3 regions of the Sphaerisporangium sp. NPDC051011 genome follow, and region 1 is predicted to be linked to each of the others. Evidence: riboswitches for the same ligand, from Rfam matches in the RefSeq annotation. Region 1 holds a riboswitch; each other region holds the start of a gene.

Region 1 (9,566 bases):
CAACGCTGATCTGGATCCACGGGGGCGCGTGGATGCGGCGGCACGCGAGCGAGCGGTCGCGCGAGATCCTGTCCGCCCAGGGGCTCCACGTGGTGACGGCCACGCACCGGCTGAGCGACGAGGCCATCTGGCCCGCGCAACTGGACGATGTCCGGGAGGCCGCCCGCGCGGCCCGCGCCGAGCGGCCGGACGCGCCGCTGCTGGTGGGCGGCAGGTCCTCGGGCGGCCACCTGGCCCTCCAGCTCGGGTTGCGCGGCATCGACGCCCCCGACGACGTGGCCGGCGTCATCGCCGTCAGCCCGCCGGTGGACCCGCTCGCCGCCGACTGGCCCGAGTCCCGCGCCGCGGGCAGCCCGTGGTCGCGCCTGCTCGGCCACGTCCCCACCCCGCTGGACGACGTGACCGCCGACGCGACCCCCGCCAACCACGTGGGCAACGGCGTGCCGGTGCTGCTCCTCCACGGCGCCGACGACACGACCGTCCCCCCGACCCAGGCGCTGGACCTGGCGGGCGCCCTCCTGGCCTCCGGCCACCCCGTCACGACGTACCTCAGGAGCGGCGACCACGACCTCGACCTGGAGCGGGACGACGTCCGCCAGGTGATCGCGGCCTTCCTCTCCGTCCCGGCCCTGACCGCGGCACGGGACCCCGCCGTCTCCTGACGCCCGTGGTCGCGAGACGGACGTCAGGCGCAGTTGGGGGCGTGAGGGGTCGGTCAGGAGCGGACGTACTTCGCGCGGATCTCGCAGGCGGTCTGCTCGATCTGGTCCTCGATCGGCAGGAGCCGGGCCTTACCGCAGGTCAGCGGCGGCGTGTGGTCGAGTGCTCGCCGGTGTTCCAAGCCGAGGGCAGGTCGTGGCGGCCGGACACGAACTCCTGCACGGCGATCTTGACCTTGATCACCGGCCTGCGCCAGCGGTTCTCCCGGTGGACGGCCTTGGCCATCTTGGACGGGCTCGGCCGACGCGAGCCGGGGGCGAAGAGCCAGCGCGCCCACGGCGAGCCGGGACGCGCCAGCCGTACCGCGCCGACGATCAGGAGGATCGGCACGAACAAGCCCGCGAGGCCGGTCCAGATCTTGCCTTTTATGAGGGTGACGACGGCGAGCACGAGGTTGCCGACGAGGAACAGGACGGCCGTCCACCTGCCGGCGGGGGACGGGTCGGGCTCCTCCCAGCCGAGGGGTCGCATGCCGAGCAGTAGGAGCACCGTCACGGCGACGGCGACGAAGACGGCGTCGACCGAGGTGCGCCCTTCCTCCGTCCAGTAGACGTCGCGCAGGTGCAGGATCAGCGCGAACTCGTCCAGGACGAGGGCTGCGCCGACCCCGAAGACGGCCGCCGTCAGCGCGTACCAGCCCGGGGAGTAGCCGGCGACGACCAGCCCGGCGACCCCGCCGAGGATCATCAGCACGACGCCGAACACGACGTGGTGGACGTGGACGTCGCCCACGCTGACGTTGCGGAACCAGCCCACCTTCGCGCGGATGAGCCGGACGTTCACGCGCGTGAACAGGAACGTGACGATCAGCGCCACCAGGAAGCAGAAGAGCGGCAGCCGCCCTGTGTCGATGATCCGTTCCTGGAACCAGATTCCCACGATCACCCCCCATTACCGATGCTACGGCCCCCATTCGGGTGATCCCCGCGTTTCGCGGGCGCCGATCGTTTCCGTACGGAACGTCGCATCCCGGAGGCCGGGCTCCAGGAACGCGTGGAATGTCAGGCCAGGAACGCCCGCAGCAGCGCCGCCGTCCCGTCCAGGTGCTCGGTGACGGCCCTGCGCGCGGCCTCCGGGTTCCCGGCGAGGATCGCGGCGACGATGGCGGCGTGCTGCGCGGCGGCGTGGTCGATGTTCGGCCCGAGCACCGGGATGGCGTTGAGCAGGTCGGTCACCCGCAGCCGCGCGTCCGCGCACGCCGCCGCCAGCAGCGCCGACCCGGTCAGCTCGGCGATCGACAGGTGGAAGGCCGTGTCCAGGCGCCGGTAGTCGGCGGGCGCGGCGTCGTTGACGTCCGCGAGCCGCCGTCTCAACGTGGCCCGCTGCTCGTCGGTGAGGATTGAGGTCGCCAGGACCTGCGCGGCGCCGCACTCGACGGCCATGCGGAAGATCAGCGCGTCCTCCAGCTCGTACGGGCCCATCGCGTTGACGGCGCGGCGCAGGTCGCCGTGGCCGCCGGCGAGCGGGGGCTCGTAGACGACGAACGCCCCGCCGTAGCGGCCGCGCCGCACGTCCAGGTACCCGGCCTCCTGGAGGGAGCGAATCGCCTCGCGCAGCGTGACGCGGCTGATGCCGAGCTGGACGGCCAGCTCCCGCTCGGGGGGAAGCTTGTCGCCGGAGGGGACCACGCCGAGCTTGATCGCCTGGAGCAGTCGCTCGACGGTCTCCTCGAACGCGTTGCCCGCCCGGACGGGACGAAGGAGCGCGACGAGCTGCGGCTCCCCCATCACGACCTCCCTGTTCCCGATGCTGTTCCCCCTTCAATGGGTCGAGATTAGTCCAATTGAAGCCTCGGGTCGCCGAAACCGTTGACGCGGGGCCGCCGCTGGTGCTTGCATGCCTCCAATGGTCTGTTTCCAGACTTTTGGAGGGCGCGGTGCTCACCGTCGACCAACTGCGCGAGGACGTCTCCGCCGGCCGGGTGGACACGGTGCTCCTGGCCATCGTCGACATGCAGGGACGCCTCCAGGGCAAGCGGCTGTCCGCGCGGTACTTCCTGGAGGAGGTGCTGGAGCACGCCGCCGAGGGCTGTAACTACCTGCTCGCCGTGGACGTCGACATGAACACCGTGGGCGGCTACGGCATGTCGTCATGGGAACGCGGCTACGGCGACTTCGTGATGAAGCCGGACCTGTCCACCCTGCGCCGGGTGCCCTGGCAGGAGGGCACGGTCCTGCTGATGGCGGACGTCCTCTGGGAGGACGGCACCGACGTCGTCGCCTCGCCGCGCCAGATCCTGCGCGCCCAGCTCGCGCGGCTGGCCGAGCGCGGCTGGAAGGCGTACGTCGGCACCGAGCTGGAGTTCGTCGTCTACACCGACACCTACGAGAGCGCCTGGTCGAAGGCGTACCGCGACCTCACCCCGGCCAACCAGTACAACGTGGACTACTCGCTGCTCGGCGGCGCCCGGGTCGAGCCGCTGCTGCGCCGCATCCGGCTCGGCATGGAGGGCGCGGGCATGTACGTCGAGTCCGCCAAGGGCGAGTGCAACTTCGGCCAGCACGAGATCGCCTTCCGGTTCGACGAGGCCCTCGCCACCTGCGACAACCACTCGATCTACAAGAACGGCGCCAAGGAGATCGCGGCCCAGGACGGCATGTCGCTCACCTTCATGGCCAAGCCGAACCACCGCGAGGGCAACTCCTGCCACATCCACATCTCGCTGCGGACCGCCGAGGGCGCGCCGGTCATGGCGGGCGGCGGCGCGCACGGCCTGTCCACGATCGGCGAGCACTTCATCGCGGGCCAGCTCGCCGCGCTGCGCGAGTTCACGCTGCTCTACGCGCCCAACATCAACTCATACAAGCGGTACGTTCCCGGCAGCTTCGCCCCGACGGCGGTCAAGTGGGGCGTGGACAACCGCACCTGCGCCCTGCGCCTGGTCGGGCACGGCCCCTCGCTGCGCGTGGAGAACCGCGTGCCGGGCGGCGACGTCAACCCCTACCTGGCGGTATCGGCGCTGGTCGCGGCCGGGTTGCACGGCATCGACAACGGGCTGCCGCTGGAAGAGGCGTACGGCGGGAACGCCTACACGGCGGGCGCCGACACCGTGCCCACGACGCTTCGCGACGCCCTCGCCCTGTGGGAGTCTTCGAAGATCGCCAAGGCCGCGCTCGGCGAGGAGGTCGTCGAGCACTACGCGAACAACGCCCGCGTCGAACTGGCCGCCTTCGACGCGGCCGTCACCGACTGGGAACTGTTCCGGGGATTCGAGCGGATGTGAAATGAAGATCGTCAACCCTGCCACCGAGGAAGTCCTCGCCGACGTCGAGCTCGCGGACGCCGCCGAGATCGACCGCGCGGTGGAGCGGGCGCGCGCGGCGTTCCCGGCCTGGCGCGACGTCGCGCCCGGGGACCGCGCCCGGCTGCTGCGGCGCTTCGCCGACCTCGTGGACGCCCACGGCGAGGAGCTGGCCCGCCTGGAGCTGGCCAACTCCGGGCACCCGATCGGCAACGCCCGCTGGGAGGCGGGCAACGTCCGCGACGTGCTGCACTTCTACGCGGGCGCGCCCGAGCGCAACCACGGCAAGCAGATCCCGGTGCCCGGCGGGGTGGACATCACGTTCGCCGAGCCGCTCGGCGTCGTCGGGGTCATCGTGCCCTGGAACTTCCCGATGGTGATCATGACGTGGGGGGTCGCCCCCGCGCTCGCGGCCGGCAACACGGTCATCGTGAAGCCCGCCGAGTGGACTCCGCTGACGGCTTTGAGGCTCGCCGATCTGGCCCTCGAAGCCGGCCTCCCCGAGGGGGTGCTCCAGGTTCTGCCTGGAGCAGGGGAGGTCGCGGGGGCCCGCCTGGCCGAGCATCCCGGCGTGAACAAGATCGTGTTCACCGGATCGACCGAGGTCGGCAGGATCATCGCCGCGAGCGCCGCGCGGACCGTCAAGCGGCTCACCCTGGAGCTAGGCGGCAAGAACGCCAACGTCGTCTTCGCCGACGCCGACATCGAACGGGCCGCCGCCACCGCGCCCGGAGCCGTCTTCGACAACAGCGGCCAGGACTGCTGCGCCCGCTCGCGCATCCTCGTGCAGCGCCCGGTCCTGGACGAGTTCCTCGACCGGCTCGGCGCGGCCGTCACGTCCCTCACCGTCGGCGACCCGCTCGACCCCGGCACCGACCTCGGGCCGCTGATCAGCGCCGAGCACCGCGCGCGCGTGGCGTCGTTCGTCACCGGCACACCGCGCTTCCAGGGGACCCGCCCTGCGGGCAAGGGTTTCTGGTTCCCGCCGACCGTGCTCACCCACGAGTCGCTGGACGAGCGCGCGTTCACCGAGGAGATCTTCGGGCCGGTCGTCAGCGTCGTCCCGTTCGACGACGAGGCCGACGCCGTGCGCATCGCCAACGACACCGTGTACGGCCTGTCCGGGTCGATCTGGACGCGGGACGTCGGGCGGGCGCTGCGCGTGGCCCGCGCGATCGAGGCGGGCAACCTGTCGGTGAACTCCCACTCCTCCGTGCGGTACTGGACGCCGTTCGGCGGCTTCAAGCAGTCGGGCCTCGGCCGCGAGCTCGGCCCCGACGCGCTGGCCGCGTTCACCGAGACCAAGAACGTCTTCATAGCCCACTGAGCCCACTGATCCACCGATCGCGGGCGAGCACCACCGATTTTCCAGGCACCGAGGAGATATTCACCATGCAACGTCTGCGTGACCGCGTCGCCGTGATCACGGGAGCGGCCGGCGGCATCGGCCTCGCCACCGCCCGCCGCTTCGCCGAGGAGGGCGCGAAGGTCGTCTGCGCCGACGTCGACGAGGTGGCCGGCGCCAAGGCGGCCGACGAGGTGGGCGGCCTGTTCGTCCGGTGCGACGTCACCAGCGAGGATGACGTCAGCCGCATGTTCGAGACGGCCTTCGAGACCTACGGCAGCGTGGACATCGCGTTCAACAACGCGGGCATCTCCCCGCCCGACGACGACTCGATCCTGACGACCGGCATCGACGCGTGGCGCCGCGTCCAGGACGTCAACCTGACCAGCGTGTACCTGTGCTGCAAGCACGCGATCCCGTACATGCGGCGGCAGGGCAAGGGCTCGATCATCAACACCGCGTCGTTCGTGGCGGTCATGGGCTCGGCGACGTCCCAGATCTCCTACACCGCGTCCAAGGGCGGCGTGCTCGCCATGTCGCGCGAGCTGGGCGTCCAGTTCGCCCGCGAGGGCATCCGGGTCAACGCGCTGTGCCCGGGGCCGGTCAACACCCCGCTGCTCCAGGAGCTGTTCGCCAAGGACCCCGAGCGTGCCCAGCGGCGCCTCGTGCACATCCCGCTCGGGCGGTTCGCCGAGGCGTCCGAGATCGCCGCCGCCGTGGCGTTCCTGGCCTCGGACGACGCGAGCTTCATCACCGGCGCCGAGTTCCTGGTGGACGGCGGCATCTCCGGCGCCTACGTCACCCCGCTGTAGGGCTTCGCGATGTCACGGCCCGTCATCGGGATCACCTGTTACGTCGAGCCGGCCGCGTTCACCGTGTGGGAGACGCGGGCGGCGCTGCTGCCGTACGACTACGTCGACCAGGTCGTCCGGGCCGGGGGCCAGCCGGTGCTGCTGCCCCCGGCGGGCGACCCGGCGCCGCTGGTCGAGCTGCTCGACGGGCTGATCGTGGCGGGCGGCGGGGACGTCGATCCGGGGCGGTACGGGGAGGAACCGGCGGAACACACCGGCTACGTCCGGAAATTTCGGGATGAGGCTGAGTTTGGGCTGGTCGGTGCCGCTCTGAAGGCCGAACTGCCGTTCCTGGGCATCTGCCGGGGCCTCCAGGTCCTGAACGTCCACCTCGGCGGCGCCCTCCACCAGCACCTGCCCCACGTGACCGGCCACAGCGCCCACGCCCCCGTCCCCGGCCGCTACGGCCAGATGCCCGTACGCCCGGAGCCGGGCACCAGGCTCGCCGAGATCCTCGGCACCGGCCCCGTCGACACCGCCCACTACCACCACCAGGCGGCAGCCCGCCTCGGCGAGGGCCTGATCGTCACCGCCACCGCCGAGGACGGCACCGTCGAGGCCGTCGAACTCCCCGGCCACCCGTTCACGCTCGCCGTCCAATGGCACCCGGAGACCGGCGATGACAACACCCTCTTCCACGCCCTCATCACCGCCGCCGCCACCTAGCCCACCCTGACCGGGGAGGGAGTGGCCGCCGCTGGGCATGGACAGGAGGGCAGGCATTGGTAGGGTGGGCGAGAACACCGATGATCCCGTGCGGGAGAGAGTCCTGACATCCGGTCAGGACCCCTGAAGGAGCAAGTCCTCCCCGCGAACCTCACAAGGCAAAGGACCGCGCGGGCAAGGTGATCTCTGGAAAGCAGGCCTCCTCCGGGGGCCTCGCCGAAGGTGAAAGTCCGGCAAAACCCGGGCGAAACTCTCAGGCACCGATGACAGAGGGGGAGGATGCTCTCATCCAACCCTGTCTGAGGTGCGCATCATGTCCAGACCCACACCGCTCCGCGAGGTGCACGCGACCCTCGGCGCGACGCTCACCGACTTCGCCGGCTGGCTGATGCCGTTGCGCTACGGCAGCGAATCCGCCGAACACAACGCGGTGCGCACGGCCGCCGGCCTCTTCGACCTCTCCCACATGGGCGAGATCTTCGTCACGGGCCCGCAGGCGGGCGAGGCGCTGGACCACGCGCTGGTCGGCAATCTGTCCGCGCTGGAACCCGGCCGCGCCCGGTACACCATGATCTGTGCCCCCGACGGCGGCGTCCTGGACGACCTGATCGTCTACCGCCTGGCGGGCGAGGAGTTCATGGTCGTCGCCAACGCCTCCAACTACGCGCGCGTCGCCGCCGAGCTGACCGAGCGCTCCACGGACTTCGACACCGAGGTCGACGACCGCTCCGACCAGTACGCGCTGATCGCCGTCCAGGGCCCCCGCGCCCAGGAGATCCTCGCCACGCTCACCGACGCCGACCTCCCCTCGCTGAAGTACTACGCGGGCCTGCCCGGCACGGTCGCCGGCGCCGAGGCCCTGATCGCCCGCACCGGCTACACCGGCGAGGACGGCTTCGAGCTCTTCGTCGCCGCCGCCGACGCCGTCCCCCTCTGGCAGGAACTCACCAAGGCGGGCGACGCGTACGGGCTGCGCCCCGCCGGCCTGTCCGCCCGGGACACGCTCCGGCTCGAAGCCGGCATGCCGCTGTACGGCAACGAGCTGAACGCCGGGCTCACCCCCTTCGACGCGGGCCTCGGCCGCGTCGTGAGGTTCGACAAGCCCGGCGACTTCGTCGGCCGCGCGGCCCTGTCGCCGCTGAAGGACATCCCGCCGCGCCGCCGCCTCACCGGGCTCGTCGCGCGGGGCCGCCGAGTGCCGCGCCACGGATATCCCGTGGTGCTGCTGACGGACGGCACCGTCGTTGGAGAGGTCACCAGCGGCGCGCCCTCGCAGTCCCTCGGCAAGCCGATCGCGATGGCCTACGTGGACACCAACGTGTCCGAGGGGCTCGCGGTCGACATCCGTGGTAGCCATGAACCGGTCGACGTGGTTGACCTGCCTTTTTACCGGAGGAGCAAGTGAGCAGCATTCCCGAGGAGCTCAGCTACACCAAGGAGCACGAGTGGGTCGCCGGTCTGGACGACGGCCTCACCGTGACCGTGGGCATCACGGCGTACGCCGCCGAGTCGCTGGGTGACGTCGTCTACGTCCAGCTCCCCGAAGCGGGCGCGACGATCGAGGCGGGCGACGCCGTCGGCGAGGTCGAGTCGACCAAGTCGGTCAGCGACATCTACGCGCCGGTCAGCGGCGAGATCGTCGAGGTCAACCAGACCGTCGTGGACGACCCGTCCCTCGTCAACTCCGACCCGTACGGCGAGGGCTGGCTGTTCCGCGTGCGCATCGAAGGCGCCCCGGAGGAGCTGCTCACCGCCGAGGAGTACACGACCGTCACCACGGCCGAGTCCTGACGCTCCTCTCCCCTGCCGTACCCGTACCCCGGTCGTGCGGGCTCCGGCCCCGGCTCCGGCGAGCCACCGCTCGCCGGAGCGCCCTTCCCCTCCTTCACCTCATCCGAACTTCACCGCACACGTTCCGAAGGGCGGAAGATCAATGGCGATCAGCGTCTTCGACCTGTTCAAGATCGGCATAGGCCCGTCGAGCTCGCACACCGGCGGCCCGATGGCCGCCGCCCACAAGTTCGCCCGCGGCCTTCAGCGGGACGGTCTGCTGGAGAAGACCGCGCGCGTCAAGGTCATCCTGTACGGCTCGCTCGGCCTGACCGGCAAGGGCCACGGCAGCGACAAGGCGGTCCTGCTCGGCCTGTCCGGCGAGAAGCCCGAGCTCGTGGACGTCGACACCGTCGACGAACGCCTCGCCCGGATGCGCGCCTCCGGCACCCTGCGGCTGTTCGGCGCCCAGGAGATCCCCTTCGTCGTCGGCGAGCACTGCGTGTTCGAACGCAAGATCTCGCTGCCCCACCACCCGAACGGCATGCGCTTCACCGCCTTCTCCCCCGAGGGCGAGACGCTGCGCGAGAAGATCTACTACTCGGTGGGCGGCGGGTTCGTCGTCGACGAGAACGCCACCGGCGCCGACCGCATCAAACCGGACGACACCGAGCTCCCCTACCCGTTCCTCACCGCGGCCGAGCTGCTGAAGCAGTGCGCCGAGAGCGGGCTGTCCATCTCCGGGCTGATGATGGAGAACGAGAAGGCGTTCGGCCGTACGGAGGCCGAGATCCGGGCGGGGCTGCTCAACCTGTGGCGGGTCATGTCCGAGTGCGTGCGGCGCGGCACCACCAAGGAGGGCGTGCTGCCGGGCGGCCTTAAGGTCAAGCGGCGGGCCAATCAGATGCTGCGGCGACTCCAGAGCGAAAGCCCCGAGAAGGACCCCCTCCAGACCATGGACTGGGTCACACTG
Region 2 (9,566 bases), on a different contig from region 1:
GCGTATGTTGCGGCATTCGCAGCCTGAGGAACATGAGAAGCGAAGAACCGAGGCACGCCGCCCTGAGCACCGTCGCCGCGACTTCGCGGTAGGAGGCCGAGCCGATCGATGCCGAGCGTCTACTGCACGCAGTGCGGCAATGCCAACCCTGAAGACGCCCGTTTCTGCTCACGGTGCGGGTCGCCGCTGAGCCGACCCGAGAGCACGCCGGTGGGGGACACGACCTCGACGATCTCCCTGAGCGGGATCGAGGCGATGGACTCGGAGGCGACGGGGCAGACGCTCCTTCCCGACCGCGCGGCCGTCGACCAGCTGCCACCGGGCACGGCGCTGCTGGTGGTGATGCGCGGGCCGAACGCCGGGAGCCGCTTCCTGCTCGACAGCGAGCTCACCACGGCCGGCCGCCACCCCGAGAGCGACATCTTCCTGGACGATGTGACGGTCTCGCGCCGGCACGCCGAGTTCTACCGGCGGGGCGACTACTACACCGCCAGGGACGTCGGCAGCCTCAACGGCACCTACGTCAACAGGGAGCGCATCGAGGAGCTCCCCCTGTCCGGCGGCGACGAAGTCCAGATTGGCAAGTTCCGGCTGGTGTTCCTCACGCGTGGGTGAGGAGGAACGGTGATGAGCGCGCAGGCCGCCCGGGCGTTCATGAGCATCGGGGAGGTCCTCGAGATCCTTCGGGCGGACTTCCCCGACGTCACCGTCTCCAAGATCCGCTTTCTCGAGGGCGAGGGGCTGATCGAGCCCCAGCGCTCCCCGTCGGGCTACCGCAAGTTCACCCACGCCGACGTCGAGCGCCTGCGGTACATCCTCACCGCCCAGCGTGACCGCTACCTTCCCCTCCGAGTGATCAAGGACCACCTGGAGACGGCGGGCCCGGACGGCGCGACCGCGGCCCGGCCTCGTGCCGTCGGGGGCGAGGCCCCGCCCGCCGAGGTCCGGCTCAGCCGCGCCGAGCTGCTGGAGGCCGCCGAGCTCGACGAGGAGACCCTCGCCGAGCTGGAGGACTACGGCCTGCTGACCCCCGTCGCCCGCTGGTACGACGCCGAGGCCCTCACCGTGGCCAGGGCCACCGGCGCGCTGGCCAGGTTCGGCCTGCACCCCCGCCACCTGCGCGTGCTCAAGGCCGCCGCCGAGCGCGAGGCCGGGCTCGTCGAGCAGGCCGTCGCGCCGCTGATGCGCCGGCGCGCCCCGGGCGCGGCCGGCCAGGCGGGGGAGACCGCGCGCGAGATCTCCGCGCTGCTCCAGGAAGTGCGTACCGCCCTGGTGAGGGGCGGTCTGCGGGGCATTCTGAGCCGCTGACGGAGCCGCCCGGACATTTCGGGGTGCGGGGATGTTACGTTGAATTTTGCGGCGATGGTCACGCCGCGAGCTGAGAGCCGCAAGGGAGCAGGCCTGGAACGGGCCGGTGACCCAATGGGACGGAGCCGCGTGTGTTGCAGATGGAGGTCGTGGGGGTTCGCGTGGAGATGCCCACCAACCAGCCCATCGTCCTGCTCAAGGAGGCGAAGGGTGAGCGATATCTGCCGATCTGGATAGGCATGACCGAGGCCACGGCCATCGCCCTGGCTCAGGCAGAGGAGCCGCCTCCCCGGCCGCTCACCCACGACTTGTTCAAGGACGTGATCGAAGCTTTCGGCGTGCGGTTGCAGGCGGTCAACATCGTCGCGCTGCGCGACGGGATCTTCTTCGCCGACCTGGTGTTCTCCAACGGGGTGGAGGTGAGCGCGCGTCCCTCCGACTCCATCGCGCTGGCGCTTCGCACGGGCGCGAGCATCTACGCCAGCGAGGACGTCGTGCGCGAGGCCGGTGTCATCATTCCCGACGACCAGGAGGACGAGGTCGAGAAGTTCCGCGAGTTCCTGGACACGATCACCCCGGAGGACTTCGGCCGTGCGGGTTAGCCATATCGGGCATTTACGCTTCACGACGCGCCGGGCGGGATCGTTGACTGAGCATCGCACCGGTCCTACGGTGCAAGGGAAACCACGGTTGTAATTCACGAACCCCCAGATCAGACCGTGGGATGAGAGAAAGCCGGAGGTCCGCAGTGGCGGTCAGCAGCGGCGAGGGAAAGACGGCCGGCCAGCACGATCCGGCCCAGCGCCGGTCGGCGCGGGAGCGCGCGGGAGAGCAGGGCCTGCTGTTCGACGAGCGGCCGGCGTCGCTGCCCGCCGACGTGGGATACCGCGGCCCGACGGCCTGCTCGGCGGCCGGCATCACCTACCGGCAGCTCGACTACTGGGCCCGCACCCAGCTCGTCGAGCCGTCGGTGCGGGCGGCCCATGGCTCGGGCTCCCAGCGGCTCTACAGCTTCCGCGACATCCTCGTGCTCAAGGTGGTCAAGCGCCTGCTCGACACCGGGGTGTCGCTCCAGCAGATCCGCACCGCGGTGCAGCACCTGCGCGACCGCGGGGTCAACGACCTGGCCCAGATCACGCTGATGAGCGACGGAGTGAGCGTCTACGAGTGCACCTCGGCCGACGAGGTGATCGACCTGCTCGAGGGCGGCCAGGGTGTGTTCGGCATCGCCCTCGGCGGCGTCTGGCGCGAGGTCGAGGGGTCCCTGGCGGAGCTGCCGGGGGAACGGGTCGAGCCGGCCGCCTCGGATTCCGCGGAGGATCACCCGGGTGACGAGCTGGCTCGCCGCAGGAAGGCCCGCAAGACGGGCTGAACGGGCCCGCACCCCTACCGGGGGCCGGGGCAGGGGGTCGCAGTTGTACGCGGTGTGGGGCCGCGCACGGCGAACCCGCAGGCCGGCGGGCCGAGTAACGGAGTGCGGGGACTGGGGTAACCCCCTACCAGGGGCGGGACGGTACAGTTGAGCCGAAGGCTTACGACCCCGCGCGGGAGAGTCCCGGGGAGCGGGCCGGTGCCGCGGCCGCGGCACCGGTGAGCGACCCGGGCGCCGAAGGAGCAACCTCCCCGGAATCTCTCAGGCTCACGTACCGCGCGGGTGAGGCGACTCTGGAAAGCAGGCATGCCCGCCAGGCGTGCCTCACCGACGGTGCAAGCCCCTGCGGGGGTGAAGCTCTCAGGTCGCGGTGATCGCACCGCGCTGACAGAGGGGGAGACGGCAAACGCGCGTGCCACGCGCCGGTCTCTACCCCACTGGAGGGCATCCATGACCGATCGGTCACCGCTTCGCGACCTGTCCGCACCGCCCTTCGCCACCCGGCACATCGGCCCGGCCGACGCCGAGCAGGCGCGCATGCTGGAGGCCGTCGGCTACGCCTCCGTCGCCGACCTGGTGGCCGTCGCCGTCCCCGAGGTGATCCGCGCCGAGGGCCCGCTGGACCTGCCCGGCGCGGCGAGCGAGACCGAGGCCATCGCCGAACTGCGCGCGCTGGCCTCCCGCAACCGGGTGCTCACCTCGATGATCGGGCTCGGCTACCACGACACGATCACCCCCGCGGTCATCCGGCGCAACCTGCTGGAGAACCCCGGCTGGTACACCGCCTACACGCCCTACCAGCCGGAGATCTCGCAGGGCCGCCTGGAGGCGCTGCTCAACTTCCAGACCATGATCAGCGACCTCACCGGCCTGGACGTCGCCGGCGCCTCACTGCTGGACGAGGCCACCGCCGCCGCCGAGGCGATGACGCTGGCCCGCCGCGCCGGCCGCGCCAAGAGCCCGGTGTTCGTCGTGGACGCCGACACCCTCCCGCAGACCAAGGCCGTGCTCGCCACCCGCGCCGAGCCGCTCGGCATCGAGCCGGCCGAGGCCGACCTCTCCGAGGGCCTGCCCGAGGGCGAGCTGTTCGCCGTCCTCGTCCAGTACCCCGGGGCGAGTGGCCGCCTGAAGGACTTCCGCGCCCTCGCCGACGAGGCCCACGCCCGCGGCGCGCTGGTCGTCGTCGCCGCCGACCTGCTCGCGCTCACGCTCACCGAGGCCCCCGGCTTCCTCGGCGCCGACATCGCGGTCGGCTCCTCCCAGCGCTTCGGCGTCCCGCTCGGCTTCGGCGGCCCGCACGCCGCCTACATGTCCGTCCGCGAGGGCCTGCAGCGGCAGATGCCCGGCCGCCTGGTGGGCGTGTCGCAGGACGCCGACGGGCGCCCCGCCTACCGGCTGGCCCTGCAGACCCGCGAGCAGCACATCCGCCGGGAGAAGGCCACCAGCAACATCTGCACCGCCCAGGTCCTGCTGGCCGTCATCGCCGGCATGTACGCCGTCTACCACGGCCCAGAGGGCCTGCGGCGCATCGCCCAGCGCGTCCACCGGCACGCCGCGATCCTGGCGGCCGGGCTGCGCGGCGGCGGCGTCGAGGTCGTCCACGACGCGTTCTTCGACACCGTCCTGGCCCGCGTTCCCGGCCGGGCGGCCGGCGTCGCCGCCGCGGCCCGCGACCGGGGCGTCAACCTGCGCCTGGTGGACGCCGACCACGTGGGCGTCACCTGCGATGAGAAGACCACCGGCGAGCACCTGGCCGCCGTCTGGGAGGCGTTCGGCCTGGACGGGGTCGTGCTGGACGACCTGGACACCGCCGCCTCCGACGCGCTGCCGGCAGAGCTGCTGCGTACCACCGGCTACCTGACCCACCCGGTCTTCCACTCCCACCGCTCCGAGACCGCGATGCTGCGCTACCTGCGCAGGCTGCAGGACAAGGACATCGCGCTGGACCGGTCGATGATCCCGCTCGGCTCCTGCACGATGAAGCTGAACGCCACGACCGAGATGGAGCCGATCACCTGGCCCGAGCTGGCGGGCATCCACCCGTACGCGCCGGCCGACCAGGTCGAGGGCTACCTCTCCCTGATCGCCGACCTGGAGCGCTGGCTGGCCGAGGTCACCGGCTACGCCGCGGTCTCCCTGCAGCCCAACGCCGGCTCCCAGGGCGAGTTCGCCGGACTGCTCGCCATCCGCGCCTACCACCGCGCGGGCGGCGAGCACGAGCGCGACGTCTGCCTCATCCCGTCCTCCGCCCACGGCACCAACGCCGCGAGCGCGGTCATGGCGGGCATGCGGGTCGTCGTGGTGGCTTGCGACGACCAGGGCAACGTGGACGTCGCCGACCTCGACGCCAAGATCGCCAAGCACCGCGACCGGCTCGCCGCGATCATGGTCACCTACCCCTCGACGCACGGCGTGTACGAGGAGACGATCACCGCGATCTGCGAGCGGGTGCACGAGGCCGGCGGCCAGGTCTACGTCGACGGCGCCAACCTCAACGCGCTGGTGGGCCTGGCCAAGCCCGGGGCCTTCGGCGCGGACGTCTCCCACCTCAACCTGCACAAGACCTTCTGCATCCCGCACGGCGGCGGCGGCCCGGGTGTCGGCCCGGTGGCGGTCCGCGCCCACCTGGCGCCCTACCTGCCCGGCCACCCGCTGGAGGACGACGCGCCGGTCGGCCCGGTCTCGGCCGCGCCGTACGGCTCGGCGGGCATCCTGCCGATCTCCTGGGCCTATGTGCGCATGATGGGCGGCGAGGGGCTCAAGGCGGCCACCGAGCAGGCGATCCTGTCGGCCAACTACCTCGCCAGGCGCCTGGCCCCGCACTACCCGGTGCTCTACACCGGCCGCGAGGGCCTGGTCGCCCACGAGTGCATCGTCGACCTGCGCCAGATCACCAAGGAGACCGGCGTCACCGTCGATGACGTCGCCAAGCGGCTGGTCGACTACGGCTTCCACGCCCCCACGATGTCGTTCCCGGTGGCGGGCACCCTGATGATCGAGCCGACCGAGAGCGAGGACCTCGCCGAGCTCGACCGGTTCTGCGACGCCATGATCGCGATCAGGGGCGAGATCGCCAAGGTGGCCTCCGGCGCCTACGACCGGGCCGACAACCCGCTCCGCAACGCCCCGCACACGGCCGACTGCCTGGTGGCCGACGACTGGAAGCACCCCTACACCCGTACCGAGGCGGCCTATCCGGTGCCCGCGCTGCGGGAGGGCAAGTACTGGTCGCCGGTGCGCCGCATCGACCAGGCCTACGGTGACCGCAACCTTGTGTGCTCCTGCCCCCCGCTGGAGGCATACGAGGACTGACGACCGTCCTCCGCCGCCTGTCCCGATCGGCATAATATGTCGCGCGCGACGGCGCGCTCGCGTCGCGAGGCCGGCAGTTCCCCCCGACGCGGAGAAGAGGTCCCGATGGCGGCGCACGAGGTGGAGTCCGGACGGCGGATCGACGACGCGCGAAGGCTCGCCGAGAGCGGCGAGCTGGAGGCCGCGGCCGAGATCTTCGCCGAGCTGGTGGCCGACGACGGAGAGGCCGACCGCGCCCAGGCGGCCGTCGGCCTCGCTCTGGTGCTGGAGCAGCGCGGCGACGTCGCGGGCGCCCGGGCGGCGGCCCGCGCGGCCCTGGCCACCGGGCACCCGGAGTTCGCCGCGCAGGCGGCCTGCCACCTGGCGCGCGGGTTCGAGCGCGAGGACCTGGGCGACCAGGCCCGGGCCGCCTGGCAGGCCGTGATCGGCATCGGCACGCCCGCCTACCTTCCCGCCGCGCACATGGCGCTGGCGCGCATCGCCGCGCGGCGGGGGGACGACGCGGAGGCCGAGGCCGCGCTGCGGGCGGCGCTCGCCACCCGCGACCCCCTGGTGGGCTCCCGGGCGGCCCAGGCGCTGGCCGAGCGGCTCCTCGGCGACGGGGAGCCGGGGGAGGCCGCCGACGTGATCCTGGGGGCGCTGGAGGTGCCCGGGGCCGCCGACGCCGGGCGGCTGCGCGTCCTGCTCGGCATGGCCCACCTGGACATGGCCTGCGGCGAGTTCGCGGCCTCCGTTGAGGGCGCGGTCGAGGGCGGCGGGGACGCCGACGGCACGGCGCTGGCGATCGAGCTGCTGGCGCGCACGCTCCCGCTGCGCGGCCGGGACGAGGACGCCGACGCGGTGTGGGAGTACGGCCTCAGCCACCCCGACGAGGCCGTGGCCGCGCAGGTCCGCCTGCGGCTCGCCCGTGACGAGGGCCCCCACGCCGCCGTCCCGCGCGCGGGGGAGGGGCCGGGGGCCGGGGACGAGGGCTGACCGGCCTCAGCGGCGGCGCCGGCCGAGCGCGGCGGCGACGTTGACGATCACGATGCCCGCCCAGGCCAGGAACAGCCCGCCGGGCCCCGCCTGGTGGGCGGCGATCGCCGTGAGCGGCACGCCGATGCCGAGCGAGCCGAGCGCGATCGGGATCATCGCGTCGACCTGCTTGGGGCCCTTGCCCGGCGGGGGATAGGCGTCGCCGGGCGGCGGGACGTACCCCTGGGGCCCGCGCTGGGCGGCGATCTCGGCGCGCACCCTGGTCTCGATCGAATGGTCGAGCTTCTCCAGGAACGACTCGATCAGGACGTTCTCGTACTCGGGCCCGAGGTCCCGCCGCGCCTCGACGGTGGCGCGCAGCTCGTCACGTGGATTATCCGGCACCGCCCTAATCTGTCACGGCGGCGCGGGTCATGGCATCCCCCGCGAGAAGTAGCGGGGTCCTTCCCAGGTACGGTGTGGGCCATGCGCATCGTGACGCCGAACGGGCCGGCGATCGTGGAGGTCGACGAGGCGCGCGACCCGCGGTTCCTGTTCGTGCTCACCCACGGCTCGTCCGGGGGAGTGGAGGCGCCGGACCTGCTGGCGGTGCGCGACGCGGTCGGTGAGATCGGCGGGACCGTCGCGCGGGTCCTCCAGCCGTTCCGCGTCGCGGGCGCCCGGGCCCCGGGCTCGGCGGTCAAGCAGGACGAGTCCTGGACCGCGCTGGTGGCCTCGCTGCGGCGCCGGTTCCCTGGCCTGGCCCTGGTGCAGGGCGGGCGGAGCAACGGCGCGCGGGTCGCCTGCCGTACCGCCCGTGCCGTCTCGGCCGACGCGGTGGTGGCGCTGGCCTTCCCGCTGCACCCGCCCGGCAGGCCGGAGCGCTCGCGGGCCGGTGAACTACGCGAGGCGGGCGTGGACGTGCTCGTGGTGAGCGGTGACCGCGACCCGTTCGGCGTGCCCGACGAGGCGGACGCCGCCCGGCGGGTCGTGCTCGCCGGAGAAGGACATGAACTCAAGAAAAAACCCGCCCTGGTGGGCGAGGTGGTCGCGGAGTGGCTCGGCTCCCGGTTCGGGTGAACCGCGGGCCGGTCAGGCCGCGCTGATGGCGAGGTCGGTGGGGCGGTGCGGGGCGATGACCGCGCCGTCGGGCAGGAGCTCCCCGGTGTCCTCGAAAAGCACGATGCCGTTGCACAGCAGGCTCCACCCCTGCTCGGGGTGCGCCGCGATCGTGCGGGCGGCTTCGCGGTCCGGTGCGGTGGTGCTCGGACAGGACGGCTCATGCGGGCACATCGGCGTGCCTCCGGATTTCTCTCTCGGTCTGGTGTCCGGCCGGGATCCTCGGCGACGGCGCGTCTGCCCGCTCCGATTCCCCCGCCCCCGTCGGACGGGGCCGAACGCTGTGTGATCGACGTGTGTGCTGACGCACACTTACAGAGTAAGTGTGCTGCGGGTCACACGCGGGCGACATAGCCCATTAGGACGGTTTAGATCCTTCGATTAGGGGGGTCCAGGGGGCCGCCGGGCCGGTCTCGTGCCGTGTGACCTGCGACACAAGCGTGCCCGACAGAAGATAACGGTCTCAATACGACTCGCCGCCGAACGGATAAACGTATGGTTACGCCTCGGCAAGCCCCCTGAGCAGGGCGTCCAGCCCCCGCTCGAAGGCCTCCACGGCCTCCTCCCCGGACTCGGGACGGGCCGCCGTCGCGCCGCCGAGTCTAGCGCCGCCGGGGCCGCCGCTCCCGCCGTTCGCGAACTCCGCGCCGTCCCCGTCGCCGTCGTCTCCCGCCGGCGCGGCCCAGCCGGACCGCTGGATCTCCACCGCGACGCTGCCCATCACGTACGCCCGCAGCGCGCGCACGGCCGCCGCGGCGTCCCCCAGCCCGGAGGCGGCCAGCTGCTCGGCCTGCTCGCGGATCGCCATCAGCGCCGTGCCGCGCGGGGGTTTGGTCAGGGCCAGGGCCAGCACCCCGGGGTGCTCCAGCAGCGCGGCGCGGCTCGCCCGGGCCCACGCGCGGGCCACGTCCTGCCAGCCCGCCGCACCTGAGGGATCGACGGCGACGGTCGTGACGTGCTCGGCCAGCGCGTCCATCAGCGCCTCCTTGCCGCGGGGCAGGTGGTGGTAGATGGCCATCGCCTCCACCTGGAGCGCGTCGCCGAGCCTGCGCATGGTGAGCCGCCGCAGGCCCTGGCCGTCGGCGATGTGCAGCGCCGCCTCGATGATGCGCTCGCGGGACAGGGGGACGGGAGGTCGTTTCGCCGGCATACAGGGCATGATCCACACAGTGGCTTACTTTGTAAAGGGCGCCACGCCGTACCGGCGGCCCGGCCCCTCCGTAGGCGGCGTACGCTAGGGCGAGCGACGAACGCCGGATCACCGGCGAAGTGCCGAGAAAGGGCAGGCGATGGCGTTTTTCCGTCCGAGGGTGAGCCGGGAGGCGGAGGTCAGGCACCACGCCGACCAGGAGGTCGGGAAGGGCTTCGCCCAGGTGCTGGAGAAGGCGCGTGACGCCGAGCGCGCGCTGCGCCGGGCGCGGGCCGAGGAAGCGGGCGCGGGCGAGCTGCGCGCCGCGGGCCTGGCCTTCGACCGGGCGCTGACCGACGCGCTGCGCACCGC
Region 3 (9,566 bases), on a different contig from region 1:
GCGCGTTGAGGTTGGCCCCGTCGACGTAGACCTGGCCGCCGGCGTCGTGGACGAGTTCGGCGATTCGACCGATGCCCTCTTCGTAGACGCCGTGGGTGGAGGGGTAGGTGACCATGATCGCGGCGAGCCGGTCGGCATGCTCGGTGACCTTGGCGGCGAGGTCGTCGAGGTCGACGTCGCCGTTGTCCTGGCAGTCGACGACGATGACCCGCATCCCGGCCAGGACCGCCGATGCCGCGTTCGTGCCGTGCGCCGACGAGGGGATCAGGCACACGTCACGCCCGGTCTCCCCGCGCGAGCGGTGGTAGGCGCGGATGGCCAGCAGCCCGGCCAGCTCGCCCTGGCTGCCGGCGTTGGGCTGCAGCGACACCGAGTCGTAGCCGGTGATCTCGGCCAGCCAGGCGCGGAGCTCGCCGGTCAGTCGCCGGTATCCGGCCGCGTCCGAGGCGGGGGCGAAGGGGTGCAGCCGGGCGAACTCCGTCCAGCTGATCGGCTCCATCTCGGCGGCGGCGTTGAGCTTCATCGTGCACGAGCCCAGCGGGATCATGCCGCGGTCGAGGGCGAAGTCCTGGTCGGAGAGCCGGCGCAGGTAGCGCAGCATCGCCGTTTCGGACCGGTGCGCGTGGAAGACCTCGTGGGTCAGGTAGTCCGTCTCGCGCAGGAGTGAAGGCGGGAGTCCGATCGTGTCGGTCGCCGCGGTCGTGGTGCCGCCGGCCTGCTCGGGTGCACCCTCGCCGACGACGGTGATCACGGTGGCGACCAGTGGCGTCGTGGTCGTCTCGTCGCAGGCGACGCGGACGTGGTCGGCATCCACGCGACCGAGGTTGACCCCGGCCCGGCGAGCGGCTGCGAGGACCTGGTCGGCCCGGCCGGGGACACGGACCAGGACGGTGTCGAAGAAGCCGTCGTGCACGACCTCGGTGCCCGCCCGGCGCAGCGCCGTGGCCAACGCGGTGGCGTGGCCGTGCACCTGCTCGGCGATCGCTCGCAGTCCCTCGGGCCCGTGGTAGACCGCGTACGACGCGGCGAGCACGGCCGGCAGCACCTGAGCGGTGCAGATATTGGAGGTGGCCCGGTCGCGGCGGATGTGCTGTTCGCGGGTCTGCAGGGCGAGGCGGTAGGCCGGATGCCCGGCGGCGTCGACGGAGACGCCGACCAGCCGGCCTGGGAGGGAACGCTCGAGGCCGTTGCGGACGGCGAGGTAGCCCGCGTGCGGGCCGCCGTAGCCGAGGGGGACGCCGAAGCGCTGGGTGGTGCCGCAGGCGATGTCGGCACCCAGGTCGCCGGGGGAGCGGACGAGTGCGAGGGCGAGGAGATCCGCGGCGATCGTGTACTTGGCGTCCTGGGCGTGCGCGTACTCGCCGAGCCGGCGGTAGAACGAGTCCTCGCGCAGCACTCCGGACGCGCCGGGGTACTGCACGACGACCCCGAACACGTCGTCGGGCAGGTCGCCGGCCAGGTCGCGCACGTCCATGTCGATGCCGACGGCCTCGGCTCGCATCCGCACGAGCGCGATCGTCTGGGGCAGGCACTCCGCGTCGAGCAGCAGCCGGTTCGACCGGGACTTCGACGTCCGCCGCATCAGCAGCACGGCCTCGGCGACCGCGGTCGACTCGTCGAGCATCGACGCGTTCGCGGTGTCCAGGTCGGTCAGGTCCGCCACGGCGGTCTGGAAGTTCAGCAGCGCCTCGAGCCGGCCCTGGGAGATCTCTGGCTGATACGGGGTGTACGCGGTGTACCAGGCGGGGTTCTCCAGCACGTTGCGCCGGATCACCGCGGGGGTCACGGTGTCGTGGTAGCCGAGCCCGATCATCGAGGGGAGCACGGCGTTGGCTGCGGCGATCTCGCGGAGCTCACGGGTGGCCTCGGTCTCGGACACCGCGGCGGGCAGGGCCAACGGCTGAGAGGTGCGGATCGCCGGAGGGACTGCGGCGTCGACGAGCTCGTCGACGTCGCCGAAGCCGCACTCGGCGAGCATCTTGCGCTGGTCCGACTCGGACGGGCCGATGTGACGGCGTGCGAAGGACGTCATGAGGGCTCCCAAAATCGCGCCCGGCGGGTGCCGGTGCGGGAGCCCCCTCTGTCGTTGGCCTGAGAGATTCACCGACGTGCCGAGGGCACGGTCCGGCTTTCACCGTGGGCGAGGCGCGTCGGGCGCCTGCTTTCCAGAGTGGCCTGGCCTTGAGCGGTGTAGGTGCCTGAGAGATTGGCGGGGTTCTTGCTCCTCCGGCGCCCGCCCGACGTCGTCGTGGGCGAGTCTCTTCCGCTCGGGCTCGTGCGGCCCGATGTGAACTTGTGACGGCGACTCTACGGGCGCCGCGCCGTCCCGTCTAGACCCGAACGTTCGGCTCTCCGAACGTAACTCGTGTGTGAACGGGTGTTCGGCCCGGAATGCCAGTCGTCGAGGTATCGAGTAGCCCGTTCGGTTTGCCGATCGATTATCAGGATTGGCCACGGGTGATCCACAGTGTGGCGGGGCGGAAGCTCGTGACCTGCGCTGGCGGGCGGGTCCGTCGCGCCGCCTCGACGCCCCACTCGGTGGTGGCTTCGCCGGGACCGGTTCGGCGAGGAGGTCGGCCATCGCCGAAAGCATTCAGCGAACCGCTCATATGGCCTCTACCGTTCGGAGAACCAAACAAATATCGCCTCAGACCGTTGCGTTGTTCGGTGTTGATGGCTTACTGTCCACGACCATGAACAGCCCCTCCCGGCGCCCCGACGTTCGCCGCGCCGGTTCCCCCACAGTGGTGGTCGTCATCGGAACCTTCGACACGAAGGCCGAAGAGCTCGGAGTGCTCGCCGACGAGATCGAGGCCCAGGGCGCGACCGCTGTTCTGATGGACACGTCTGCTCGGTTGACCGAACGCCCCTCGGTGGACGTGATCGCCCGGCGCACCTTCATCGACCAGGAACAGGTCGCCGCCGCAGCAGGCAGCACGAGCGCCGCGATCAGCGCTCTTCCCCGTGGTGAGGCGGTGTCCGCGCTCCGCGCCGGCGTCACGGCCTTGCTGGAGCGGATGGTCGCCGAGCGTTCGGTCGACGGGGCCGTCTGCATGGGCGGGGCGGGCACGCACATCGCCGGTCCTGCCTTCCAACGGCTCCCGCTCGGCTTCCCGAAACTGATCATCTCGCCGCTGGCCTCCGGCGGCAGGACCTTCGAGGCCTACGTTGGCATCAAGGACGTCGCGGTTCTCCACTCGGTCGCCGACATCATCGGGGTCAACTCGGTGACCAGCGGGGTCTACCGGTCGGCGGCGGGATACATCGTGGGCGCCGCCCGTCACGTCGGCGCGGAACCGCCATCGGCCGAACGGACCTCGCCGACCATCGCGGCGTCGATGAACGGCAACACCACTCCCGCGCTCATGCGTGGCCGGGAGCGTCTCGAGGCGGCCGGCTACTCGTTCGTCGCCTTCCACGCGAACGGAGTGGGCGGACGGGCGCTAGAGGACGCGGTCGCCTCCGGCAAGGTCGACATCGTCCTGGACTTCACCACGACGGAGCTGGCCGGCCACCTCGTCGGCGGTCTGATGGATCCGGGGCCGGAGCGCATGGAGACCGCCGGACGCCGGGGGGTTCGACAGGTCCTCGTGCCCGGCTGCCTCGACTTCATCACCTGCGGGCGGTTGGAGGACGCCGAGCAGGAGTTCCCCGGCCGGGTGTACTTCGGCCACAACCCCGAGCTGACGCTCGTCCGGCTGACCCGCGACGAGGCAGCGACCCTCGGCAAGGAGTTCGCCCGCAAGGCCAACCTCGCCACGGGTCCCGTCACGGTCTACGTCCCGACCGGGGGCCTGTCGATCCCGGATGCACCGGGCGGCCCCTTTTGGGATCCCGAGGCCGACACGGCGTTCCTCGACGATCTGCGTGAGGGGCTCCAGCCCCAGGTCGAGCTGATCACCTTGCCATGGCACATCAACGACCCCCGCTTCATCGACCGGATCGTCGACGACCTGCTCGTCGGCTCCGGGGCGGCCGACGGCGCGGCCCGTCCGTGCGACGCCGTCACCACCTGACCACGGCTGTACTGAACCAGGAAGAGGAATTCATGGGCATCGGCAAGGACCTGCGGCTCCGGCGGATCATCGACCCCGTCACCAACTCCACCGTCATGTTCGCCTTCTCGCACGGCACGAGCACCCCCGAGGTCATGCCGGGCATCGAGGACCCGATCGGCATGTACCGCAAGGTTCGCGACGGCGGCGCGACGTGCGCCTTCCTGTCGGCGGGGCTGCTGCAGACGATGTCGCCGGTGATCGCCGAGTCGCCCGAGGTCGGCATCGTCGCGAAGATCACCTCCACGGCGACCCGCGGCGAGAAGCCACACCAGGAGCGACTGATCGCCTCCGTCGAGCACTGTGCCAAGCTCGGCGTCGACGGTGTCGTCGCGCTGCTGCCGTTCGCTCCCGAGAACAAGCCGGACATGATCGAGCTCGCCGGGCGGATCGGCGAGGCCTGTCGCGAGTACGACCTTCCGTTCGTCGCCGAGGCGGAGTTCCCGAACGCCTACTATACGGACGGCAAGGACTACCAGAGCGAGTGGGGCCTCGCTTACCTCAAGCATACGGCCCGGCTGTGTGTGGAGCTGGGCGCCGACGTGGTCAAGACCAACTGGCTGGGCTCGCCCGAGCAGTTCGCGCCGATCGTCGACTGCGTCCCGGGCACCCCGGTGATCGTGGCCGGCGGCTCCCGGGAGTCCGACCTCGAACTGCTGCGCAAGGTCGCGGCCGCCCGTTCGGTGGGCGCGGTCGGCACGTCGGTCGGACGCAACATCTTCCAGCACAAGAACCCGACCGCGATCACCGCGGCCCTGCGCGCAGTGGTCACCGGGGCCCAGACCCCGGAGGAGGCCGTCGAGGGCAACCCCGAGCTGAGCGCCGACGAGATCCTTGTCGCCGTCTGAGCCAGAGACCGTGACGACCAGTCAGGAGTCGAGATGAAGGCAGTGGTACTCGAGGCCGAGTGGGCGCCGCGCCCAGGTGCGCGGATCTCTGAGGCCGATGCGAAGCGGCAGTGGGCGGCGAACGCCAACGAGGCGTACCGCAACCCGGCCGTGGACTTCCGGGAGGTCTCCGACCCGGGCGCGCCCGGGCCGACCGAGGTAGTGGTCCAGGTGGGTGCCTGCGGCCTGTGCGGCTCGGACGTCCACATGTTCGAGACCGACGACGAGGGCTACCTGCTGCTCCCGTACCACCTCAAGGCGCCGGTGATCACCGGTCACGAGTTCGCCGGCAAGGTGGTGGCCGTCGGACGCGAGGTGACCGGCCTGCGTGAGGGCGAACTCGTCGCCGTCGAGGAGATCCAGTGGTGTGGGCGCTGTCGCGAATGTCGCGGCGGCTACTGGAACCAGTGCGGCTACATCGAAGACCTCGGTTTCACCCTCGACGGAGGCTTCGCCCAGTACGTCAAGGTCGACTCCCGGTACTGCTGGTCGCTCGACGGCGTGCTGCAGCGGTACGGCAGCGAGGAGAAGGCACTCGAGGTCGGCGCGCTCACCGAGCCCACCAGCGTCGCCTACGAGGGCATGTTCACCCGGGCCGGCGGTTTCAAGCCCGGTGGCGTCGTCGCCGTCTTCGGTGGCGGACCGATCGGCCTCGCCTCGGTCGCCCTGGCCAAGGCCGCAGGAGCCTCCCAGGTCTTCGCGGTCGACATGATCGCCGAGCGCCGCGACCTCGCTGCCGCGCTGGGCGCCACCCGCGTCATCGACCCGGCGGCCGAGAACGCCGCCGACGTGATCGCCGAGGCGACCAAGGGTGTCGGCGCAGCCATGGTCGTCGAAGCCACCGGCAACTTCAACGCGGTGATCAACGCCGTCGAGGACTCCCTGGCGGTCGGCGGCAAGATCGTGATCGTCGGCATGGACGCCCGCCCCACGACCTTCAACTCGATCCGCCTGATGCTCACGGGCGGACAGATCCACGGCACCGTCGGCCACTCCGGGTCCTGGGACTTCCCGAACGTGATCGCGCTGATGGCCTCGGGCGCCATCAGCATGGAGAACGCGGTCACCCACCGGTTCCCGCTGGAGAAGCTCGTCGCCGCCGTCGACGAGACCAAGCGTCGCACCAACGGCAAGATCCTCGTCAAGCCCCAGCTCTGAGACCACCGGCTGGGCCGACTTCGCGGCTCGGCCGCCGCGCGGGAGCCGCATCCGGCCGCCCGCTCCATCCGATCAGGAGTGTATTGCCATGATCCAACTACATTCGCGACTGCTCAGCGACCTGGCGCCGCCGGACATCCAGGAGTACCTCAAGACCAACGACACGATCATCATCCCGCTGGGCTCGGTCGAGATGCACGGCCCGCACCTGCCGATCGGCACCGACATCTACAACGCCCAGGAGGTGTGTCGGCGCGCTGCCGACATCGCCGGCGTGCTCTACGCCCCGCCGATCTGGACCGGCTACAGCCCCCAGCACCTGCGCGAGCCCGAGAACGGGATGGGCACCATCACCTTCCGCGGTGAGACGGTGCGCCGAGTCATCTACGACACGGCCCGATCGCTGATCCACCATGGCTTCAACCGGCTGATCTTCGTCAACGGCCACACCTCGAACACCAAGGTGACCGACTCGGTCTTCCGGCACCTGCGCTACGAGACCGGCGCCTTGGTCGGCATGTTCAAGCCCTACGGCGAGCGCTACCTCGGCATCATCGAGGACCTTATGGAGAACACCCCCGAGGAGACTCCGGGCTGGCACGCCAGTGAGCAGGAGACCTCGATCATGATGGCCTACAAGCGGGAGAACGTGAAGCTCGACCGCGCCGTCGACGCCCGCGGGCACGCCCCGCACTGGCTGCCCGAGTCGTTCAAGAAGGACGACGCCAGCCCGGACGCCGCCTTCAAGGGCTACGAGTACTTCTACTTCCCGATGGACCACCAGGAGATGGCCGAACACGGGATCATCGGCAACCCCTTCCGCGCCACCGAGGAGAAGGGCCACGCCATCTTCGACCGGTTCGCCCAGTACCTCGCCGAGGCGCTGGAGGAGCTGAAGCAGGTGAAGGTTAGCATCAAGCAGCGCGAATTCGTGCTCAAGGCCTGACCCACTCCGGATAGCGCCGGACCTGCCGGAACGGCACCAACGACACCAAGACTGATTCGGCGGCGGGCTTCTGATCGAGCCTGCCGCCGGGGTGAGGAGACCATCATGGGCAAGCTGGACGGCAGGGTCGCGTTCATCACCGGCGCGGCTCGGGGCCAGGGGCGTTCGCACGCCGTGACGTTGGCCAAGGAGGGTGCCAACATCATCGCAGTCGACATCTGCGCACCCGTGGAGTCCGCTCCTTACGAGATGGGCAGTCGCGACGAGCTCGCCGAGACCGGGCGACTCGTCGAGGAGGCCGGCGGAAAGATCATCACCCGCGTCGCCGACGTGCGGGACCTCGACGCGCTCACCGCCGCCGTTGAGGCCGGGGTGGCCGAGTTCGGCCGGCTGGACATCATCCTCGGCAACGCCGGCGTGTGTACCTACGGCGAGCTGGCGACGATGAGCGTCGAAAAGTTCGAAGAAATGATCGACATCGACCTGACCGGCGTCTGGAAGACCGTGCGAGCCGGCGTCCAGGCGATGATCGAGGCCGGCAACGGCGGGTCGATCGTGCTCACCAGCTCGACGGCGGGTCTGCGTAACCTCAACCAGATCGGCCACTACGTGGCCGCCAAGCATGGTGTCACCGGCCTGGCCAAGGCCCTGGCCAACGAGCTGGCCCCGCACGACATCCGGGTCAACTCGATTCACCCCAGCAACTGCCGGACCCCGATGATGACCAATATCGGCGTCCGCAAGATGTTCCGGCCCGACCTCGAGAACCCGACTCTCGAGGACGCCAAGGCCGGCTACGGCAGCATCCACCTGCTTGACACGCCGTGGGTGGAGCCGCAGGACGTCAGCAACGCGATCCTGTTCCTGTGCTCGGATGAGGCTCGCTACATGACCGGCGGCGCGATCCCGGTCGACGCCGGCATGCTCGCGAAGTGACGCCGGTGACGTGAGCTTCACCCACATCGTGCTGTTCACCTGGTCCTCCGAGGCTGAACGGCACAACCAGACCGTGGCCAAGGCGTTGCGGGAATTCACCCCCGGCCTGGAGGGCGTCGTGTCCTATCGCTGCGGCGGCGACGCCGGGGTCACGGACACGAACGCCGACTTCGCGATCGTGGCGGACTTCGCGTCGCGGGAAGCGTTCGAGGCCTACCGCGACCATCCCGAACACCAGCGGATTCTCCGCGAGGAGATCGCTCCCCATCTCAAGAGCAAGTCCGTCGCCCAGTGGTGGGCGACGGGTACGGACGCCACCTGAGGCATTCCGTCGGGGACGTCGCGGCAGGGGGGTCGTGACGCCCCGGCGCCGACAGTGGCACCTGCGTCATCGTCGATGAGAGAGTTGCTATGCCTGCCGAGACAATCTCGCCTGCCGAGGCTCAGAGTACACCCGAGGCGGCCGGAGCGTCCCCACCGGTGGTGGAGTTGCGCCAGGTGCGCAAGGTCTACCCGGGGACCGCTCATCCCGCGGTGGATGACGTGTCGATCATCATCAACGAGGGCGAGTTCTTCTCGATCCTCGGGTCGAGCGGGAGCGGTAAGACCACCACTCTGCGGATGATCGCCGGCTTCGAACAGCCCACGGGCGGCCAGGTCCTGCTCAGCGGTGTCGACGTGAGCGGGGTACCGGCGAACCATCGTGATGTCAACACCGTCTTCCAGAACTACGCGCTGTTCCCCCACATGAAAGTCCGGGCGAATGTCGCGTACCCGCTGAAGATGAAGCGCGTGTCGCGCGCCGAGATCGGGCCCCGCGTCCAGGAGGCGCTCGAGCGCGTCGACATGGCCTCCTATGCCGACCGGCTCCCACACCAGCTCTCCGGCGGGCAGCGGCAGCGAATCGCATTGGCCCGGGCACTGGTCGGGCGCCCACGACTGCTGCTGCTCGACGAGCCTCTCGGTGCGCTCGACTTCAAACTCCGCGAGAGCATGCTGGGACTGCTCAAGCGACTGCAGCGCGAGGTCGGCATCACGTTCGTCTACGTGACCCACGACCAGGGCGAGGCCCTGGCGATGAGCGACAAGGTCGCCGTCATGAGCAAAGGCCGGGTGGAGCAGATCGGAACTCCACAGGAGATCTACCGGGTTCCGGCCACCTCCTTCGTCGCAGGCTTCATCGGGAAGACCAACCTGCTGCGGTGCCAGGCAGCGGGACCGACCTCGGCGCGTTCCGGGTCGATGCGGTTCGCGACGTCCTCGGCCTGCTCGCAGGGCACCTTCTCGGTGAGCGTGCGTCCCGAAGCCATCGTCGTCGGCGACGACGCCCGTAGCTGCGCCAACCACTTCTCGGGGGTCGTGGACGACGTCGCCTTCCTCGGTCACGTCTACGAGCTGCAGGCGGTGGTGGGAGACCAGCGCCTGACCCTGCGCGTGGACGAGTTCAACGGAGCGCGCGGAGACGTCATCGACATCGGCTGGTCCGCAGAGGCGACTGTGGTGGTCGAGGAGGCCGGGCCGTGACCGCGGCCGTTGGGAGCCCGGCGACGTCCGGCATCGCGACCCGCCCGCGGACCGGACTGC

What was found. Region 1 has a riboswitch for glycine ahead of gcvT (glycine cleavage system aminomethyltransferase GcvT). Riboswitches for the same ligand answer to the same signal wherever they lie in the genome.
Region 2: it holds a riboswitch for glycine, as region 1 does, so the genes downstream of both, gcvP (aminomethyl-transferring glycine dehydrogenase) here and gcvT (glycine cleavage system aminomethyltransferase GcvT) in region 1, are expected to answer to the same signal.
Region 3: it holds a riboswitch for glycine, as region 1 does, so the genes downstream of both, gcvP (aminomethyl-transferring glycine dehydrogenase) here and gcvT (glycine cleavage system aminomethyltransferase GcvT) in region 1, are expected to answer to the same signal.

What each region holds. Positions count from the first base shown of each region.
Region 1 covers NZ_JBFAGG010000005.1:79,511-89,076, forward strand. Annotated here, with positions in the region: gene AB0H21_RS13225 (alpha/beta hydrolase) at 1-662, shown strand, start outside; gene AB0H21_RS13230 (hypothetical protein) at 716-841, opposite strand; gene AB0H21_RS13235 (hypothetical protein) at 802-1,599, opposite strand; gene AB0H21_RS13240 (FCD domain-containing protein) at 1,722-2,447, opposite strand; gene AB0H21_RS13245 (glutamine synthetase family protein) at 2,597-3,943, shown strand; gene AB0H21_RS13250 (aldehyde dehydrogenase family protein) at 3,945-5,288, shown strand; gene AB0H21_RS13255 (3-oxoacyl-ACP reductase) at 5,354-6,118, shown strand; gene AB0H21_RS13260 (gamma-glutamyl-gamma-aminobutyrate hydrolase family protein) at 6,128-6,823, shown strand; glycine riboswitch at 6,905-7,002, shown strand; gene gcvT (glycine cleavage system aminomethyltransferase GcvT) at 7,137-8,228, shown strand; gene gcvH (glycine cleavage system protein GcvH) at 8,225-8,614, shown strand; gene AB0H21_RS13275 (L-serine ammonia-lyase) at 8,757-9,566, shown strand, end outside.
Region 2 covers NZ_JBFAGG010000015.1:125,795-135,360, reverse strand. Annotated here, with positions in the region: gene AB0H21_RS30615 (FHA domain-containing protein) at 109-615, shown strand; gene AB0H21_RS30610 (MerR family transcriptional regulator) at 628-1,308, shown strand; gene AB0H21_RS30605 (bifunctional nuclease family protein) at 1,440-1,910, shown strand; gene AB0H21_RS30600 (MerR family transcriptional regulator) at 2,057-2,680, shown strand; glycine riboswitch at 2,844-2,967, shown strand; gene gcvP (aminomethyl-transferring glycine dehydrogenase) at 3,131-5,992, shown strand; gene AB0H21_RS30590 (hypothetical protein) at 6,098-6,967, shown strand; gene AB0H21_RS30585 (hypothetical protein) at 6,974-7,351, opposite strand; gene AB0H21_RS30580 (alpha/beta family hydrolase) at 7,433-8,026, shown strand; gene AB0H21_RS30575 (DUF5999 family protein) at 8,039-8,239, opposite strand; gene AB0H21_RS30570 (TetR/AcrR family transcriptional regulator C-terminal domain-containing protein) at 8,565-9,215, opposite strand; gene AB0H21_RS30565 (hypothetical protein) at 9,355-9,566, shown strand, end outside.
Region 3 covers NZ_JBFAGG010000019.1:105,825-115,390, forward strand. Annotated here, with positions in the region: gene gcvP (aminomethyl-transferring glycine dehydrogenase) at 1-2,032, opposite strand, end outside; glycine riboswitch at 2,071-2,179, opposite strand; gene AB0H21_RS34100 (Tm-1-like ATP-binding domain-containing protein) at 2,694-4,016, shown strand; gene AB0H21_RS34105 (hypothetical protein) at 4,049-4,903, shown strand; gene iolM (scyllo-inosose 3-dehydrogenase) at 4,937-6,100, shown strand; gene AB0H21_RS34115 (creatininase family protein) at 6,189-7,046, shown strand; gene AB0H21_RS34120 (mycofactocin-coupled SDR family oxidoreductase) at 7,152-7,982, shown strand; gene AB0H21_RS34125 (Dabb family protein) at 7,993-8,304, shown strand; gene AB0H21_RS34130 (ABC transporter ATP-binding protein) at 8,394-9,506, shown strand; gene AB0H21_RS34135 (ABC transporter permease) at 9,503-9,566, shown strand, end outside.